2 regions of the Paenarthrobacter ureafaciens genome follow, and region 2 is predicted to be linked to the other one. Evidence: predicted binding sites of a transcription regulator. Region 2 holds the regulator's gene; the other holds the start of a gene.

Region 1 (8,740 bases), 1.8 Mb from region 2:
GCGCCGAAACGGTGCGGCTGGCCAGCAGCATGAGTGCGGTGTCGAGCACGTCCTGGCTGGTCAGCGAGGTGTGCACCGCCTTGGCTGCGCCGATGCCGTCAGCGTCCAGGCTGCGCACGCGTGCACGGAGTTCGCCGAGCAGCGGGATCACCGGGTTGCCGCCGCCTTGGGCACGTTCTGCGATGGCGGCGATGTCGTAGTGACCTGGATCGGCGGCCTCGGCCACCACAGCTGCCGACCCTTCCGGGGCCAGCCCGGACTCCTCAAGAACGGCTGCCCAGGCAGCTTCGACGTCGAGGATCGCCGCGATCACGGCGCGGTCGCCCGTCAGTGCCGTCACCGCAGGCGAGGCCGTGACGGGGCTGAGGAGGCCGAAGTCGCCGTCGGTCATGAGGTTGCCAAATCCCCGGAAGCCAAATCCCCCGAAGCCAATTCCAGCGATCCGTCCTGCTGGAAGTCCAGGAACACGGTCTCGCCCTCGCCCTGCAAGCGGATGTCCCAGGTGAGTCCGCCGTCGGGGTCACGGCGGGCGATGAGGGTCTTGCGGCGCTCGGGATCCAGGGAGCTCAGCAGCGGATCGTTGGCCAGGGCTTCCTCGTTGTCGGGAAGGTAGACGCGGGTGAAGAGGCGGTTCATGAGGCCGCGGGCGAACACTGCCACGGAGATGAACGGTGCCGCTCCCGGCTTCAGCGGCCCGGGGTTGACGGTAGTAAAGGTGTAGACGCCGGAGTTGCCTACCGCACCGCGGCCCCAGCCGGTGAACGTGTAGCCGTCGCGGACCAGGGAGCCCGTGCGCTGGACGATGTTGCCCGCGGAGTCCGGCTGCCAGATTTCGAGGATGGCGTCCGGGATGGTGTTGCCCGCGCCGTCGTACACGGTGCCTTGGAGCCGGATGCTGCCGGGGCTGCCCGGCGCAAGGAGCTCGTTGTCTTTGTTGAAGGGCAGGGCGTAGCCGTAGAAGGGTCCCACCGTCTGGCCCGGTGTGGGTGTCAGCTTGCTCATGTGCTTACTCCTCGTCGCCGGCGTCGCCGTATGCTTCGTTTTCGGTCCAGGTCCGCTTGGAACCGGTCAGGATGATGTCCCACTTGTAGCCGAGTGCCCATTCGGGGCTGGTCAACTCGTGGTCGTAGGTGGCCACCAGGCGGTCCCGGGCGTCCTGGTCCACGATCGACTGGTAGATGGGGTCCAACGGGAAGAGCTGGTCGCCCGGGAAGTACATCTGGGTGACGATGCGCTGCGTGAACTCGGAGCCGAACATGGAGAAGTGGATGTGGGCCGGGCGCCATGCGTTGAGGTGGTTTTTCCACGGGTACGCGCCGGGCTTGATGGTGGTGAAGGAGTAGGAGCCGTCGGCACCGGTGATGCAACGTCCGACGCCGGTGAAGTTGGGGTCGAGCGGGGCGGGGTGCTGGTCACGCTTGTGGATGTAGCGGCCGGCGGCGTTGGCCTGCCAGATTTCCACGAGCTGGCCCGCAACCGGGCGGCCGTCACCGTCCAGGACGCGGCCGGAGACGATGATGCGTTCGCCTTGGGGTTCGCCGTTGTGCTGGATGGTCAGGTCCGACTCCAGCGCGTGCACGTCCTGGTGACCGAAAGCGGGCGAGTAGAGCTCGATCGTTTCCGGGTCGGCATGGTGCAGGCTCTTGGTGGGGTGGCGCAGGATGCTGCTGCGGTACGGCGCATAGTCCAGGCGCGGCATGGTCTCAGGAGCCTTGCCGTTCTTCAGGGCTTGGGCGTACTTGTCGCCGATCGCCTTGATCTCGGCACTGAGGTCCGCCTGCGTCTCCACCTTTCCGGCGTCGTGGGCGGCGTGCGGCTCGGCCGGCGGCACGAGTTCCTCTGATTCAAGAGCTTGCGCGGTGTTGTCTTGCGGCACAACCGGCTCCTTTCTGTGGCTTCGTTGTCAACTTCGTTGTCAGGGTGCAGGCAGCTATGCCCGGTGGAGTGAGTCGTATTGGACGGCGTGGCGGACTGGCGCGTTCGGGGCTCCGTAACCGTCGTAGTTGCCCCGGCGCTCCACCATTTCGAAGAACACGCTGCCCACGGTGGCGGTGTAGAAGTGGAGGAATTCACCGTTGGCGTCCCGGTCATACAGGAGGTTGAGCTCCTTGAGGGTGGCCAGGAAACCCGGTTCAAGATCGAACCGCGCGTCCAAGTCCTCGTAGTAGTTGGCCGGAATCTGCAGGAACTCAAGGCCGCGTTCCTGTGCTGACCGGGCTGTTGCCACAAGGTCATCCACGGCGAAGGCGATGTGTTCCTGGTAAGTCTTTGGCGCTGACGCCTGCTGCACGGGCGCCAGGTTCAGCACCAGCCGGACCGCGCCGTTGCTGGCCTGCATTACCTGCGAGCGCACCAAGCCGCTGGGGCTGGGTACCTCGGCGAACGGCTGCGGTTCCAGGGCGAGGGCGCTGGTGTAGAAGAGGACGGCTTCGTCGAAGTGTTGCCAGGGCTGTGCGAGGTTTACGTGGTCAATGACTGCTGTTTGGGCTGCCCGCGGGTGCTCCAGCCCTTCGCCGAATTCCTGCGTCCACGCCGCTGTGCCGTCTGGGCTGCCTTGGCAGAGGAAGATCTCGGTGGAGTCCGGGGCGGAGATGCCTTGGAATACTTCTTCGTCTGCCTGGACCTTGCGGGACACCACTGGCGCCTTGAGTTGCTGGGCGCGGGCGGAGGCAATCACTGGGGAGTCGACGTCGAACCCCAAAGCGGCGATAGCCGGTTCCGTGTGCAAGGCCGCTTGTTCGTTGATGATCACGCGGGCCTGGCCCATGGTCCAGAGTTGGACGTCCTTGGTGCGGTGCCGGCCCTCGAACTCGAAGCCAAGCTGGCCCAGGAGTTTTTCCAGCTGCGCGGTGTCGTCGGCCTTGACCTCGGCGAAGTTGAACCCGGCGGGCTCGTTCACCTTGGGCAGGGTGGCCAGTTCCATGGGATAACGACGGCGGCCGGCGGCTTTTTGTTCGGATGTCCCGGCGGCGGCGGTTTCTGCGGAGGTGCCCGCCAGCCACTTGGCGCTCTGTTCCTCCAGCCAGATGAGTGAGCGCATGGCATCCACGGCCGTGCGCTCCACGTCCGACTGGCGGAACACGTCATTGAACACCTCCAGGGACACCGGTCCCGTGTAGCCTGCCCGGACCACGTGGCCCATGAACTTGGCGAGTTCGAACTGGCCCTCCCCGGGGAAAACCCGGTAGTGGCGGCTCCAGGACAGCACGTCCATGGAGAGCTTGGGGGCGTCGGCCACCTGGACAAAGAAAATCTTGTCCGCGTTGATGTCCTCGATGGGCGCGGTGTCCCAATCGCGGGAAAGGATGTGGAACGAGTCCAGGCACGTGCCCAGGTTGGGGTGGTCCACTGCCTCCACCAGGCGGTAGGCGTGCTCGTAGTCGTTGACGTGCTTGCCCCATGCCAGGGCCTCGTAGGCCACCTTGACGCCGTGGTCCCCCGCCAGTGCGGCAAGCTGCGCGAGCTGTTCTGCCCGCAGTTGGTCATCGTCGATCGTGGCCGTCGCCACGTTGGAGCAGACCAGGATGGTGTCCATGCCCAGGCGCGCCATGAGCTTGAACTTGGCCTCGGCCCGCTTGAGGTTGGCTTTCAGCAGGTCCGGAGTGACGCCGTCGAAATCGCGGAACGGCTGGTAGAGGTCCAGGCCCAAGCCGAGGTCGGCGGCCATCTTGCGGATATCTTCAGGACTGAGCGGCGACGTGACCAGGTCCTGCTCAAAGATCTCGATGCCGTCGAAGCCCGCAATGGCGCAGGCCTGCATCTTCTCTTTCAGGGTGCCGGACAGGCAGACGGTGGCGATCCCGGTGCGCATCAGTGGGCCGCCTTCACGAGTGCCGATTCTTCGGTGGCGATGAGCTCAAGGAAGTGTTCACGCATGCGGTCGCGGTCGGCGTCTTTGCCGGTGAAGAGCTTGAAAGCGTCCGCCGCCTGGCCGACTGCCATCCGGCCGCCGTCGAGCACGTCGCAACCCTTGGCGCGCGCTTCGCGGACCAGTTGCGTTTCGATAGGGCGATAGACGATGTCCGCCACCCAGTGGCGGGGTTCCAGCAGCCCGATGTCGAGCGGCAGTCCGGGATGGGCTGCCATGCCGATCGGGGTGCAGTGGACCAGGCCGTCGGCGAGGGGCATGAGGTTTTGCAGGGCGGCCGGCGTGTGCGCGGTGACATTCGCGACCGGGAAAAGTCCGCTGAGCTCAGTGGCACGCTCGGCCGCGCGGTTGGCGTCCATGTCCACAAGGTCCAGATGCTTGACGCCGGCTTTGAGGAGTGCATAGGCGACGGCGGACCCGGCACCTCCCGCGCCCAACTGGACGACGCGGTCCAGCTTCGCTGCCGGCAGTCCGTCGGTGAGCGCCGAACCGAAGCCGGAGAAGTCCGTGTTGTGGCCGATGAAGCGGCCGTCCCGGATCAGGACGGTGTTGACGGCACCCAGGCGATCGGCGTCGTCGGACACTTCATCAAGGTGCTGCAGCACCAGCTGCTTGCACGGGTGCGTGATATTAAGGCCGTTGAAGCCCATGCGGCCGGCGGCTGTGAGGAGATCCCCGACGGCGGTTGCCGGCAACGCGAGATCCAGAAGGTCGATGGGGCGGTACAGCAAGCGAAGGCCCTGCACATCGGCCTCGCGTTCATGCATGGGCGGAGTCAGCGACGGCATGACGCCTTCGCCTATCAGGCCCACCAAAACGGATTCGGCTCGGTTGCTCATCCTCAAGCTCCTTTTACTTCGGCACCGCGGACTTTGGATTTTCTGAGTCCACGGAGCCGGGTGATATCGAGATTACTACAAATGTTCATATTCCGCACGTATGTTCTTATAGCGAACATTTCCAGCGTGCGCACCCAACCAAGTCGCAGTTAAGCGCGTTTAGAGGGGTCAAAACGCGCACTAATGCGACCTAGTTGGGTGGGGGTAGGTGGGTGGGGTCGGTGGGGTTGGCATGGGCGGGGTGGGGTGGGTTAGCGCTGGGGCAGGCGGGCCGCCAGCTCGGCTGCGGCCTCCTGCAAGGTAGGGACGTGTGAAACCAGCTCCTCCATGGTCATTCGGAAGACCGGCACAGCGACGGCCACGGAAGCGAATGCGTTGCCCTGGGCGTTGAGGACGGGGACTGCGACTGCGCGCATGCCGATCTCGTTCTCTTCATCCATGACCGCGTAGCCCTGGCGCCGGACCTGCTCGATCTCCTCGCGGAATTTGTCGCGGTCCGTGATGGAGTGTTCCGTCAGCGGATCCAAGGGAAGTTCTTCCAGGAGCCGCTTCCGCTCGACCTCCTCCTCGAAGGCGACGATCGCCTTGCCCACGGAGGTGGTGTGCAGCGCGCCGAGATGCCCGGGGTCACTGGTTACGCGGAAAGTCTTGGGCCCGTCCACCTTATTGACCGTCAAGTGGTGGTCTCCATCGCGAACCGAGAGGATAGTGGCCTCATGGGTGCGTTCGGTGACCCGCTGCAGGACCGGGAGCGCCGTGGCCGCGAAGCCATGGTGGTTGGAAACGCGCTGCCCCAGCTGGAACACGCGCAGTCCAAGATGGTAGCGACGCCCGTCCGGCTCATAGTCCACAAAGCCGTCGCGGGTGAGCGAACCCAGCAGCCGATACGTGGTGCTGAACGGCAACTCGGCCGCCCTGGCCAGATCTGCGGCGCTCGCCCCCTTCGGCTCGTCACCCAGCAGAACAAGCAGGCTCAGCGCCTTGCCCACCATGTCCGTTTTTGTGCCCTCTTTCACATTCATGGTTCGATGCTCTCATATGGTGAGAGCTATTTCTAGATAGTGGTGACATCTCTTGACAAGTGACCGCTCTCACAGCCAGTATTGCTGTATTGCACAAGTAGCTCTCACCATGTGGTTACTTTTGGGACGATCCGGCCGCACCTAGCCCTCGATCTCCCGCAGAAGCTTGATCCGCGACATCGTCGTCACAGAAGGAACTCCCATGAGCCAAACAATGCCGTCAGCGACGCCCGGCACTGAAACCACCACCGGCACTCCCAAGAAAGCGGCCCTCGCCAGCTTCCTTGGCAGCGCGGTGGAGTACTACGACTTCTTTATCTTCGGTTCGGCAGCGGCGCTGATCTTCCCGCATGTGTTCTTCCCGGACGCCGACGCCAACGCAGCCATCATGTCTTTCGCCACCTTCGGCTTCGCTTACGTTGCCCGCCCGGTGGGAGCGATCATCCTGGGCCACTTCGGGGACAGGATCGGCCGTCAGAAAGTCCTCATGTTCACCCTGGTGCTTATGGGTGCCGCAACCTTCGTGATCGGATGCCTTCCTGACTTCAAGACCATCGGCTGGTGGGCCCCGGTCCTGCTGGTGCTGGCACGGCTGGCCCAAGGCCTTTCGGCCGCAGGCGAGCAAGCCGGCGCTTCGTCGATGACCCTTGAGCACGCTCCGGACAACCGGCGTTCCTTCTTCACCTCCTGGACCCTCACGGGCACCCAGGGCGGTCAGATCCTTGCCGCCCTCGTCTTCATCCCCGTGGTGGCCCTCCCGGACGAGATCAAGTACGGCATCGGCTGGCGCATCCCGTTCTGGCTCAGCGCGGTTGTTGTGATCGTGGCCTACTTCATCCGCCGCACCCTGCACGAGCCCCCGGCCTTCGCAGAAGCCAAGAAGCACAACCAGATCGCCAAGCTTCCCGTGGCCGACCTCCTGAAGCTGCACTGGCGCGACGTCCTGCGCGTTGTGTGCTGCGCGTTCATCGCTGCGGTGAGCACCGTGTTCGGCACCCTGGCCATCAAGTACGCACAGGATGTGGCCCACGTGAGCAGCACCATCACGCTGTGGCTCGTGGTGGTGGCCAACGTGGTTGCCCTGGGTACGCAGCCGCTCTTCGGCACCCTGGCTGACAAGATTGGCCGGAAGCCCGTCTTCATCTACGGCGCTATTGCCAGTGCCATCATGACTCCCGTGTTCCTGCTGACGCTCGAATCCGGAAACGTCCCCCTGATGTTCCTGGTGTCAGTCGTCTTCTTCTCATTCGGTTACGCCGCAGCGAACGCCGTCTGGCCTTCCTTCTACGGTGAAATGTTCAGCACCAAGGTTCGGTTCTCCGGTTTGGCCATCGGCACGCAGCTCGGCTTCCTCATGGCCGGTTTCGCTCCGGCAATTGTCACGGCCATGGGTGGCACCAAGCCCGGCGGCTGGGTACAGATCTCCATCTTCAGCGGAATCATCTGTGCCATTGCCGCAGTCTCCGCCCTGACTGCCCGCGAATCAGCGAAGGTACCAACCGCGGAACTGGGCCTGCGCAAGTAGACCGCCCCAAAAAAAACGTTCGCCTCCCGGTTCACGAAGAACCGGGGGCGAACGTTTTCTGTGTACTCCTACAGGGGATTCAGTTTCACCGGCTGGAACTTACCCCCACCGGTCCCGGCGTACAGGAGCAAAGTTCCGTCGCCGGCTACTCCAACCACCGACGGGTTGCCGGTACCCGTGAAGCCATTGCCCAGAGCGGCGATGCTGGAGAACATGTTCCAGCCGGATCCCAGGTTCATTCGGGAAAGGAAGCCACCCGAACCGTTGCCCGGGTAGAGCCACAACCCCCCGTCGGAAGCACGGCCCAGCAGGTCTTCGCGGCCGTCGCCGTTGAAGTCCCCTGCCTGGAGGACCAGGTTGAACATGTTCCATCCGGTGCCGATCTGCTTCCGCGCAAGGAAACCACCGGCGCCGTCACCCGGATAGAGCCACAACACGCCGTCCGAAGTCTGCCCAACGATGTCGGCTTTACCGTCGCCGGAGAAGTCGCCCGGCGCCAGCAGCTGCGTGAAACCCTGCCAGCCCATCCCGATCTGCCGACGGGCAAAGAACTTCCCCTTGCCATCGGTCGGGTAGAGCCAGAGCGTCCCGTCAGGGGCCCGGCCCACCAAATCCGGCCGCGAATCGCCGTCGAAATCTCCGGCACTAAGGATGGTGTCGAACATGTTCCAGCCCGACCCCACCTGCACCCGCGGCAGGAAACCACCGGAACCGTTGCCCGGATACAGCCATAGCGCGCCGTCCTTGCTTCGCGCCAGGACGTCCGCCACGCGGTCGCCGTTGAAGTCGCCCGCTTCCCACACCTGGTCGAAGGCGGTCCAGCCGGTGCCGATCGCCAGACGATCGGCGAAGCCGCTGCCGTCACCCGGGTAGATCGTCATGGCGCCGCCCGCCGCAGCGGCCAGCACGTCGTCGGACTTGTCCCTTGTCAGGTCCTCGCCACCGATCAGGTCGCCCGCGCTGTTCCAACCACTTCCGACGGCGGCTCGCGGCAAGAAGCCACCCTTGCCGTTGCCGGGGTAGACATAGAGGGTACCGTCGCCGGCGCGGCCAAGAAGCCCTGCGGATCCGCCGCCGAATGAACCCGCCGGTGCGAGGGTGTTGAAGACATCCCAGCCCTGGCCCAGCAGCACCTGGCTTTGGAATCCACCGAAACCGTCCCCCGGGTACAACCAGAGACGCCCGTCCGGACTGGAGGCGATAACGTCGGCGCGGCCGTCCCCGGAGAAATCGCCCGGTGCTACCAGCTGGGTGAATCCTTGCCAGCCGAATCCCACTTGGCTCCGGGAGAGGAAGCCGCCCTTTCCGTTGCCCGGGTAGAGCCAGAGCCCGCCGTCGCTGGTCCGGGCGAGGACGTCAGCGAAACCGTCACCGTTGAAGTCCGCAGTGCCGAAAACCGCGTTGAAAATGCCCCAACCGGAACCGATCTGGACAGGATCGGCGAGCCGGTTTCCCGGCAGTCCGCGGAACAGCAGGAGGGAACCGT
Region 2 (8,740 bases):
TTGACGCTGCCGGATTGAGGCGGGGGAAGACCGCTTCCCGCGCGCTGGGCTACGCACAGTTCCTGAAAGTGCTCGACGGCGACTGGAGCGTAGCAGAGGCGGCAGAGGCCACGATCATCGCTACCCGGCAATTCGCGCGTCGCCAGCTCACTTGGTTCCGCGCCGATCCCCGGATCAGCTGGCTTGACTGGAAGGACGCCGACCTGGTGGCCAAAGCTGTGGCCCTTGCGGAGGCAGGATAATTTCTGGCCGTCCACCCGTGGCAGGTAGCCTAGTCCCATGGATCAGACCCCCGCAGTTTCCGCCCGGCAGTCCGCCGCTGCCGAGCTCACCATGACCGCCGCCAGCCTGTCAGGTGTGGCGTTTTCGAAGGGCCATGGCACGGGAAACGACTTTGTGCTGATCGCCGATCCCGGTGCTGTCCACGACATCACCCCGGAGCAGGTGGCCGCCCTGTGCGACAGGCACCGCGGCATCGGTGGGGACGGGCTGATCCGCGCTGTTCCTTCACGCGACCTTCCCGAAGGCCGGGCGCTGCTGGAGCAGGACGCTTCCGCTGAATGGTTCATGGACTACCGCAACGGCGACGGTTCCCTGTCCGAGATGTGCGGCAACGGAGTGCGTGTATTTGTGCACTTCCTCATTGACCAGGGCCTGGTGGACCTGGGACCGGGTGAGGCCCTGACGATCGGTACCCGCGGCGGGATCAAGAAGATCGCACGCTCGGACAACGGCTACGCAGTGGATATGGGTCCGTGGGAGTTCATTTTCCCGACTGAGGCCACGTCGAAGGCCATGGATGCGCTGGTCAGCGCCGATGGCCTGGAAGTAGCCCGACCGGGACTCTCGGTGAGCATGGGCAACCCCCACACGGTGGTCGCTTTGGCGGAGCTTAGCGAGCTCGCCGCAACGCAACTCTTCAAGGCCCCGGTGGTTGACCCCAAGCCGGCCAACGGGACCAACGTCGAATTCGTGGTTCCGGCAGAGCCGCTGGTTCACGATGGCTTCGGCACCATCACCATGAGGGTGCACGAGCGTGGCGTGGGCGAAACCCAGTCATGCGGCACCGGAGCCTGCGCCGCCGCCGTCGCCATCCGTCACTGGGCCGGGAACACGGCACCGAACGCTTGGCACGTCAATGTGCCAGGCGGCGTGGTTGACGTGAAGTTCTTCCCGGGCGGGGACGGCCGCGAGCACGTAGAGCTCAGCGGCCCCGCGGTTATTGTGGCTAGCGGGACGCTCGCCTGACCCTGAGGATCCTGAAGGACTTGGACGTGCTTTCCCGGGACACCGCAAAGGAATCGTCCAGTTCGCCGGCCAGCCAGCGCTGCAGGGAATCCGAGCCAAGGTTCTTTTGAACCACAAGCCAGGCGTTGCCGCCCGGCGCCAACCGCGGAAGCCAGGTCAGCAGGAGCCGGTGCAGTTCTTCCTTGCCAATGCGGATCGGCGGGTTGGACCAGATGGTGTCGAATTCGACGTCGGACGGCACGTCCTCCGGCAGGCTCGCCTTGACGTTCCCGAGGCCAAGCGATGCTGCGTTCTCGTTGGTCAGCGCGATGCAGCGCTCATTGACGTCAACCGCATGCACTTGGGCCGACGGCGACTTCAGGGCCATGGTCAGCGCAATGGGACCCCAACCGCAGCCGATATCCAGCAGGTTCCCCTCGGGCGAAGGATCCGGCACTTCGCCCAGGAGGACAGCGGTTCCTTTGTCGATGCCGTCCGGGCTGAAGATGCCTGTGGAGGTCTGCAGATGCCTGGGTGCGCCTGCAAGTTCCACGGTGAGGGGCTTGCGGGTAAACGGTCCGGCCGGTTGGGCGCTGAAATAGTGTGCAGACTCCATAATTTGCCAGATTAGTTGGCGTTGGGCGGCATGGGAAACTGTGGTGCCTGCGCCCAAGCCCGACGTTACCCCTGCCGTCGCCTCCAGCGTGGCCGGGCCAATTTGACACGGCTGATAGTCTTGGATGCATGTTCTTGATCTTTGAGTAGCCTGCCGCCTATCCGGCAGAACAGCCGGCCAATCATCGGCACCGCCCCGCGACGTCCGCCTGCGTACACATGACACGCATGGCCATTCCGCCCGGCGGGTTTCACGGCCCTCGGAAGATCACTTCAACTCCGCTTTCCAGCGCTCCAGTGCCGCCTTTCCGGTTCCTCCGGACGGGTGCAGGATGTCCACGCCGGGTAAGCCGGAGTATCAGGCTTTCTTCACACGGACCTGACGGACCCTCCACAGCGGACCATCACAGAGTCGGGCAGCGCACGTGACCGCTGCCATACGAACCAACAGGAGGCCCTTTTTGGCCCAGGCCCGTCAGCCCAGCGCGAATACCCACGCGAAAGACACCAATCAGCACTATTCTGGAATTGCCGAACAGTCTAAGGAGACCATGACCACCCAGAAGCACTCCGGATCCGATTCCGACGCCCAGGACATGAGTCCTGAAGAAATCCAGGCCGTCATCGACCGGATTCTGTCCAAGGATGTACCCGCAGGCGCATCCGGGGATACCGACGCCAAAGGCGTCCTTGGCAAGGCCCAGGCGATCTCCGCGCTTGAGGAAGAGCACAGCGTTTACGACGGTGAGCAGGAAGACCTGGCCGAACGTCGGGCACTGCGTCGAACAGCAGGCCTTTCAACCGAACTCGAAGACGTCACCGAAGTTGAATACCGGCAGTTGCGCCTCGAGCGGGTGGTCCTCGCCGGACTGTGGACCGAAGGCACCTTGGCCGACGCCGAGAACTCGCTCCGTGAGCTGGCTGCGCTGGCAGAGACGGCAGGTTCGGAAGTCCTCGACGGAATCGTCCAACGCCGCACCAAGCCGGACCCCGGGACGTTCCTCGGCTCCGGAAAAGCCCAGGAACTGAAAGCTATTGTGGCGGCAACGGGCGCAGACACCGTTGTGGTAGACACCGAGCTCTCCCCATCACAGCGCCGAGGCCTTGAAGACATCGTGAAGGTCAAGGTAGTGGACCGCACGACGCTGATCCTGGATATCTTCGCCCAGCACGCCAAGAGCCGTGAAGGCAAGGCACAGGTGGAGCTTGCCCAGCTGGAGTACCTGCTCCCGCGGCTTCGTGGCTGGGGCGAATCGATGTCCCGCCAGGCCGGTGGCCAGGTGGGTGGCGCCGGGGCCGGTATGGGCTCCCGCGGCCCCGGTGAAACCAAGATCGAACTTGATCGCCGCCGGATCCGGACACGCATGGCCAAGTTGCGGCGGGAAATCGCCGCGATGAAGCCGGCGCGCGAGACCAAGCGCGCCAACCGCCGTCGTAATTCCGTGCCGTCGGTAGCAATTGCCGGCTACACGAACGCCGGCAAGTCCTCGCTGCTCAACCGACTGACAGACGCCGGCGTCCTGGTGGAGAACGCGCTGTTCGCCACGCTTGACCCCACTGTGCGGAAGGCGCAGACCCCGGACGGCATCGGGTACACCTTGGCGGACACCGTTGGGTTCGTCCGCTCCCTCCCGACGCAGTTGGTGGAAGCGTTCCGTTCCACGCTGGAAGAAGTGGCGGACGCGGACTTGATCCTGCACGTCGTCGACGCATCACACCCGGATCCTGAAGGCCAGATCGCTGCCGTTCGGGCCGTGTTCAGCGAGGTCGACGCCCGCAAGGTTCCGGAAATCATCGTCCTGAACAAGGTGGACGTAGCCGATCCGTTCGTGGTGGAGCGCCTGAAGCAGAAGGAGCCACGCCACGCGGTTGTTTCCACCCGTACGGGGCAGGGAATACAGGAGCTTCTGGAAACCATCAGCCAGGCCATCCCCCGGCCGGGGGTGCGTTTGGAGCTGCTCATTCCGTATGAGCGCGGCGAACTGATCAACAGGCTGCACAGCCCCGATGCCGATATCCTCAGCATCGAACACGAGGAAAACGGGACGCGGGTGGTGGCGATGGTCCACGAAGGCCTGGCCGCCGAGCTGGAGTCATTCGTCACCAATGGTTGAGCAGGTGGCGGCGGAGACCGCTGAAACGGCAGGGGAGAGGTTTACCCTCGAACTGCTGGAGAAGGCTGTTGCCGGTTTGGGTGGCCAGAGCCGTCCCGGGCAGCAGGAAATGGCAAAGCATGTGACCCGGGCCATCGAGTCCGGCGAGCATCTGCTGGTCCAGGCAGGGACGGGCACAGGCAAGTCGCTGGCCTACCTGATCCCGTTGATTGCCCATTCCATGGACAGCAACAAGCCGACCCTGGTTTCCACCGCCACTTTGGCCCTCCAGACCCAGATCGTGGGCAGGGATTTGCCCCGCCTGCTGGAGACTATCACTCCCGCCTTGGCGCGCCCGGTCAACGTGGCGCTCGTCAAAGGCCGGGCGAACTACGTTTGCCTGCAGAAGCTCGAGGGAGGGTTCCCCAGCGAGGAACCCTCCGAGGGCCAGCTTTTTTCGCTCGGAGAGGACACCAGCGTGCCGCACTTTGCGGCTTCGGTGGGCGGAGCGTCGTCGCAGCTGGGCAAGGAAGTCCTCCGTCTGCGGGAGTGGGCCGGCAAGACGGCCACAGGCGACCGGGATGAGCTCATGCCCGGCGTTACGGACAGGGCGTGGAGACAGGTTTCGGTCACGTCCATGGAATGCCTGGGGGCGCAGAAGTGTCCGCTCGCCGAGGAGTGCTTCAGCGAGTTGGCACGGGCCAAGGCGGCGGAGGCGGACGTCGTGGTCACCAATCACGCGATGCTTGCCGTCAGTGCTTTCGAGGGCCTGGCCGTGCTGCCCGAGTATGACGTCGTGGTGGTCGATGAGGCCCACGAACTGCAGGACCGGGTCACGGGAGCAGTATCCGGGCAGCTGTCGGTGGCCATGGTCCACGCCGCTGCGTCCAGTGCCCGCAAGCACACAGCCATTACCGTCGACGCCTTGAATGCCGCTGCGGACCGCTTGGATCTGGCGCTGGTGGGGGTTCCCAGCGGCTTGCAGCCGAACGGCTTGAACGACGAGCTGCTCGACTGCCTCGACCAGCTGCGGGACGCCACGCGCGCCGCGCTGTCCGATTCGAAAACGGACTCCTCCAACGCCGTCGACGGCGGACGGCAGCTTGCGCGGTCGCGCCTGATGCTCATCCTGGAACTCTGCGAGAGGCTGCTCACGGCGAAGGAAAACCGGGAAGTGGTCTGGTTCTCCAGGAACGCCGCTTTCGATCCGCAGCAGGGCTACTCCCAGCCCGATGACTCCGCACCTGCGCTCATCAACGTCGCACCGCTGAGCGTCGCAGGGCGTCTCCGTGAAGGACTGTTTGCCGATCACACAGTGGTGTTGACGTCCGCTACGCTCGCCATCGGCTCGGCCTTCGAACCGGCCGCCGGCGGATTGGGGCTGATGGGTGACGGCGCGCCCAGCTGGACAGGGCTGGACGTCGGGTCCCCCTTCGACTACCCCAAGCAGGGTGTCTTGTATGTCGCCCAGCACCTGCCGAAGCCGGGCAGGGGCACGTCGCCGGAAGCCCTGGACGAACTCGAAGACCTCATTCGGGCATCCGGTGGGGGAGCGCTGTGCCTTTTCTCCTCGCGGCGCGCGGCGGAAGAAGCGGCTGATGCCATGCGGTCGCGTTTGGATGTGGACATCCTGTGCCAGGGAGAATCCACCATGGCGGCGCTTGTGAAGCAATTCTCCGATGAACCGGACACCTGTCTCTTCGGCACCATGTCCCTGTGGCAGGGAGTGGATGTTCCGGGTGGTACCTGCCGCCTGGTTGTCATCGACCGCATCCCCTTCCCGCGGCCGGACGATCCGCTCATGACCGCACGCTCCCGGGCGGTGGCACAGTCCGGTGGTAACGGATTCATGGCGGTCTCAGCAACGCATGCGGCCATTAGGTTGGCGCAGGGCGCCGGGCGCCTTATCCGGTCGACAGGGGACAAAGGCGTGGTTGCCGTTCTTGACTCCCGGCTCTCCACGGAAAGGTACGGAGGCTTCCTGCGTGCCGCACTCCCGCCATTCTGGACGACGACGGACCGCAAGGTAGTGCAGGGAGCTTTGGGGCGGTTGGCGAAGCAGGACCCCTAGAGGGAGCGCAGCACCGAAACGACCTTGCCCATGATGGTGGCTTGATCGCCGAGGATGGGTTCGTACTGGGTGTTTTGGGGGAGCAGCCAGGTGTGCCCGTCGCGCTGGCGGAAGGTCTTGACGGTCGCTTCGTCATCAAGGAGGGCGGCCACGATGTCGCCGTTGACGGCGTCGTTCTGACGGCGGACCACCACCCAGTCGCCGTCGCAGATCGCGGCATCGATCATCGAGTCACCAGCGACTTTGAGCATGAACAGTTCGCCGTGGCCAACCAATTGCCGGGGGAGCGGGACGACGTCCTCGACGGATTGATCGGCGAGGATAGGGCCGCCGGCCGCGATCCGTCCTACCAAGGGCACCATGGCGGTGTCACTGGCAGTTGCCAGCGCGGTGACATCCATGCCGCCGCTGCTGAGCAGTGTGCCGGGAGCCTCCACCCCGGGAATGCCGGCGCCGCTGTCCAACGTCAGGGGCATGAGGACTTCCATGGCACGCGGTCGCTTGGGATCACGGCGGAGGTAACCAAGCTTCTCCAGCTGGGATAGCTGATGGGTAACGCTGGAGAGACTGGCGAGGCCGACGGTATCCCCGATCTCGCGCATGCTGGGTGGATACCCGTTGTCATTGACCGACCGCTGGATGGTCTCGAGGATTTTCTTCTGCCGGACGGTGAGGCTCTTGGGGGCTTTGGGGGCCTGTTGGCTGCGCAGGGATGCCCTGCCTCCTGTGGCTTTTGCTGCCATGTTCGCCAATGCCCTTCCGTTCCGCCCCGGGCCTGGTCCGTTGCTGCCCGAAGATGCCGGGCCCAAAAATGTCAGACCCTCCTGATGCACTGAATCTGTGCCTGTTTCTTCACTCAAACGTAGGTCAGGCACGGGCGTTTATCAAACATTTGTTCTAGCGAGTCTCGACACCATTCGTTGATAAGTGCTAAAAATGTCATAGCAAGGTTCGAATATGTGTTCTATAAGCCGTTGTCGATGTTCGAAGGATGTTCGAACGCCGGCGCGGAGTGCACACAGAGAATTGGCAAGCCTGCGCGGTTCCGCCGGCGCAGGCAATCCTTCAGGAGGGCTCAGGCTCATGTCCGCTGTTACGTTCCACGATTTCCGCTCCATCCCCGCCCCGGCGCGCATCAGGCTGACGCGGCGCGGCAGGATGGTCTTCTTCGGCATTCCCGCAATGCTCCTCGTTGCCGCCCTCCTCAGCCTGGCGGGCTTCCTCAACTCGCCGGCAAAGGCATCGGACAGCCAGGCGCAGCTTCAGCCTCCTGTCGCAGTGAGCGTGACCGTCCAGCCGGGTCAGTCCCTCTGGGGAATCGCGGGAGCTGCTGCGCCGGAACGTGACCCCCGCGACGTGATTGCGGAAATCATCGAGCTCAATGATCTCCGCGGAGGCCGTATCCAGCCCGGCCAGCAGCTGTTCGTCCCTGCCGGCTAGCCCACCGGAAAGGTTCCCAAGGGCCAGGCTCGGTGTCACAGTTACAGGGCACTTCGGCCGGACCCTTAAACTGTTGTAGTGACTGACCAGCTTGAGCGACTCGACCGACTTCCCCTCCGGACCAACCTGCGTGGACTAAGCCCCTATGGCGCTCCGCAGCTTGATGTCCCGATTTTGCTCAACGTGAACGAAAACACCCATGGTGTTCCTGCCGATGTTCAGGCGGCCATCACCGAAGCCGTCGCGGCGGCGGCCACCGGGCTCAATCGCTACCCGGACCGTGAATTCACCGAACTCCGGGAAGCGCTGGCAGAGTACCTCGGCCATGGACTTACTCCCGGCAACATCTGGGCGGCCAACGGCTCAAACGAAGTTCTGCAGCAGATACTCCAGGCCTTCGGGGGCCCCGGCCGTAAAGCGTTGGGCTTCCCGCCCACGTATTCCATGTATCCGTTGCTTGCCAGCGGAACCGATACCGAATACGTCCTCGGTGTCCGGGCGGATGACTACGGTCTGGATGCAGCCTCAGCGGCCAGGCAGGTCGCCGAAACCGGCGCCAACATCGTCTTCCTTTGCTCCCCGAACAACCCGACGGGTACCGGCCTTGGGCTGGACGTCGTGGAGGCCGTCTATGAAGCGGGTGAAGCCAGCCAGGCAATCGTGATCGTGGACGAGGCCTATCACGAGTTCGCCCACGACAACACCCCGAGCGCCTTGACCCTGTTGCCCGGGAGGGAGCGCTTGATCGTCTCCCGGACCATGAGCAAGGCTTTCGCTCTTGCCGGAGCCCGGTTGGGTTACATGGCAGCTGCTCCCGAGGTGACCGATGCGATCAGGCTTGTCCGCTTGCCCTACCACCTCTCTGCCGTCACGCAGGCTACTGCCCTCGCCGCTCTGCGTCACCGCGAGGCCCTGATGGCCGACGTCGAGGATATCAAGGTGCAGCGGGACCGGATCGTGACAGAGCTCCTTCGAATGGGCCTCAAGCCCGCGGCGTCGGACTCCAACTATGTGTTCTTCGGCGGCTTGGAGAACCCGCACGAGGTATGGCAGGGCTTGCTTGATGCCGGCGTGCTGATCCGGGACGTCGGTATCCCCGGCCACCTGCGCGTCACGGCCGGGACCGAGGCGGAAACCACGGCCTTCCTGGAAGCGCTGGAGTCCCTTCTGGAATCCAAGTAGTCCCTGGCCCAACTAGACTTGTCCATAGATCCACCCCTCTGTTTGAAGGACGTTCCCCCCATGAGCGAAACCGGTTCAACGCCGTCCGCTGCCCGTACCGCGCGCATGGAGC

What was found. Region 2 encodes LexA, which represses DNA repair genes until DNA is damaged. Its sites were predicted from a motif close to TCGAACANNTGTTCGA; they were not measured.
Region 1: a site for LexA is predicted at 4,800-4,815, ahead of AUR_RS09275 (shikimate dehydrogenase). Genes of this name have one in related genera too.

Annotation. Positions count from the first base shown of each region.
Region 1 covers NZ_SBHM01000007.1:1,074,983-1,083,722, forward strand. The annotation lists gene AUR_RS09255 (class-II fumarase/aspartase family protein) at 1-391, opposite strand, end outside; gene pcaG (protocatechuate 3,4-dioxygenase subunit alpha) at 388-1,002, opposite strand; gene pcaH (protocatechuate 3,4-dioxygenase subunit beta) at 1,007-1,876, opposite strand; gene AUR_RS09270 (bifunctional sugar phosphate isomerase/epimerase/4-hydroxyphenylpyruvate dioxygenase family protein) at 1,931-3,811, opposite strand; gene AUR_RS09275 (shikimate dehydrogenase) at 3,811-4,707, opposite strand; gene AUR_RS09280 (IclR family transcriptional regulator) at 4,959-5,729, opposite strand; gene AUR_RS09285 (MFS transporter) at 5,932-7,254, shown strand; gene AUR_RS09290 (FG-GAP repeat domain-containing protein) at 7,323-8,740, opposite strand, start outside.
Region 2 covers NZ_SBHM01000007.1:2,888,987-2,897,726, forward strand. The annotation lists gene miaA (tRNA (adenosine(37)-N6)-dimethylallyltransferase MiaA) at 1-242, shown strand, start outside; gene dapF (diaminopimelate epimerase) at 280-1,248, shown strand; gene AUR_RS17560 (class I SAM-dependent methyltransferase) at 1,229-1,843, opposite strand; gene hflX (GTPase HflX) at 2,394-3,956, shown strand; gene AUR_RS17570 (ATP-dependent DNA helicase) at 3,949-6,006, shown strand; gene lexA (transcriptional repressor LexA) at 6,003-6,749, opposite strand; gene AUR_RS17580 (LysM peptidoglycan-binding domain-containing protein) at 7,090-7,446, shown strand; gene AUR_RS17585 (histidinol-phosphate transaminase) at 7,525-8,628, shown strand; gene hisB (imidazoleglycerol-phosphate dehydratase HisB) at 8,689-8,740, shown strand, end outside.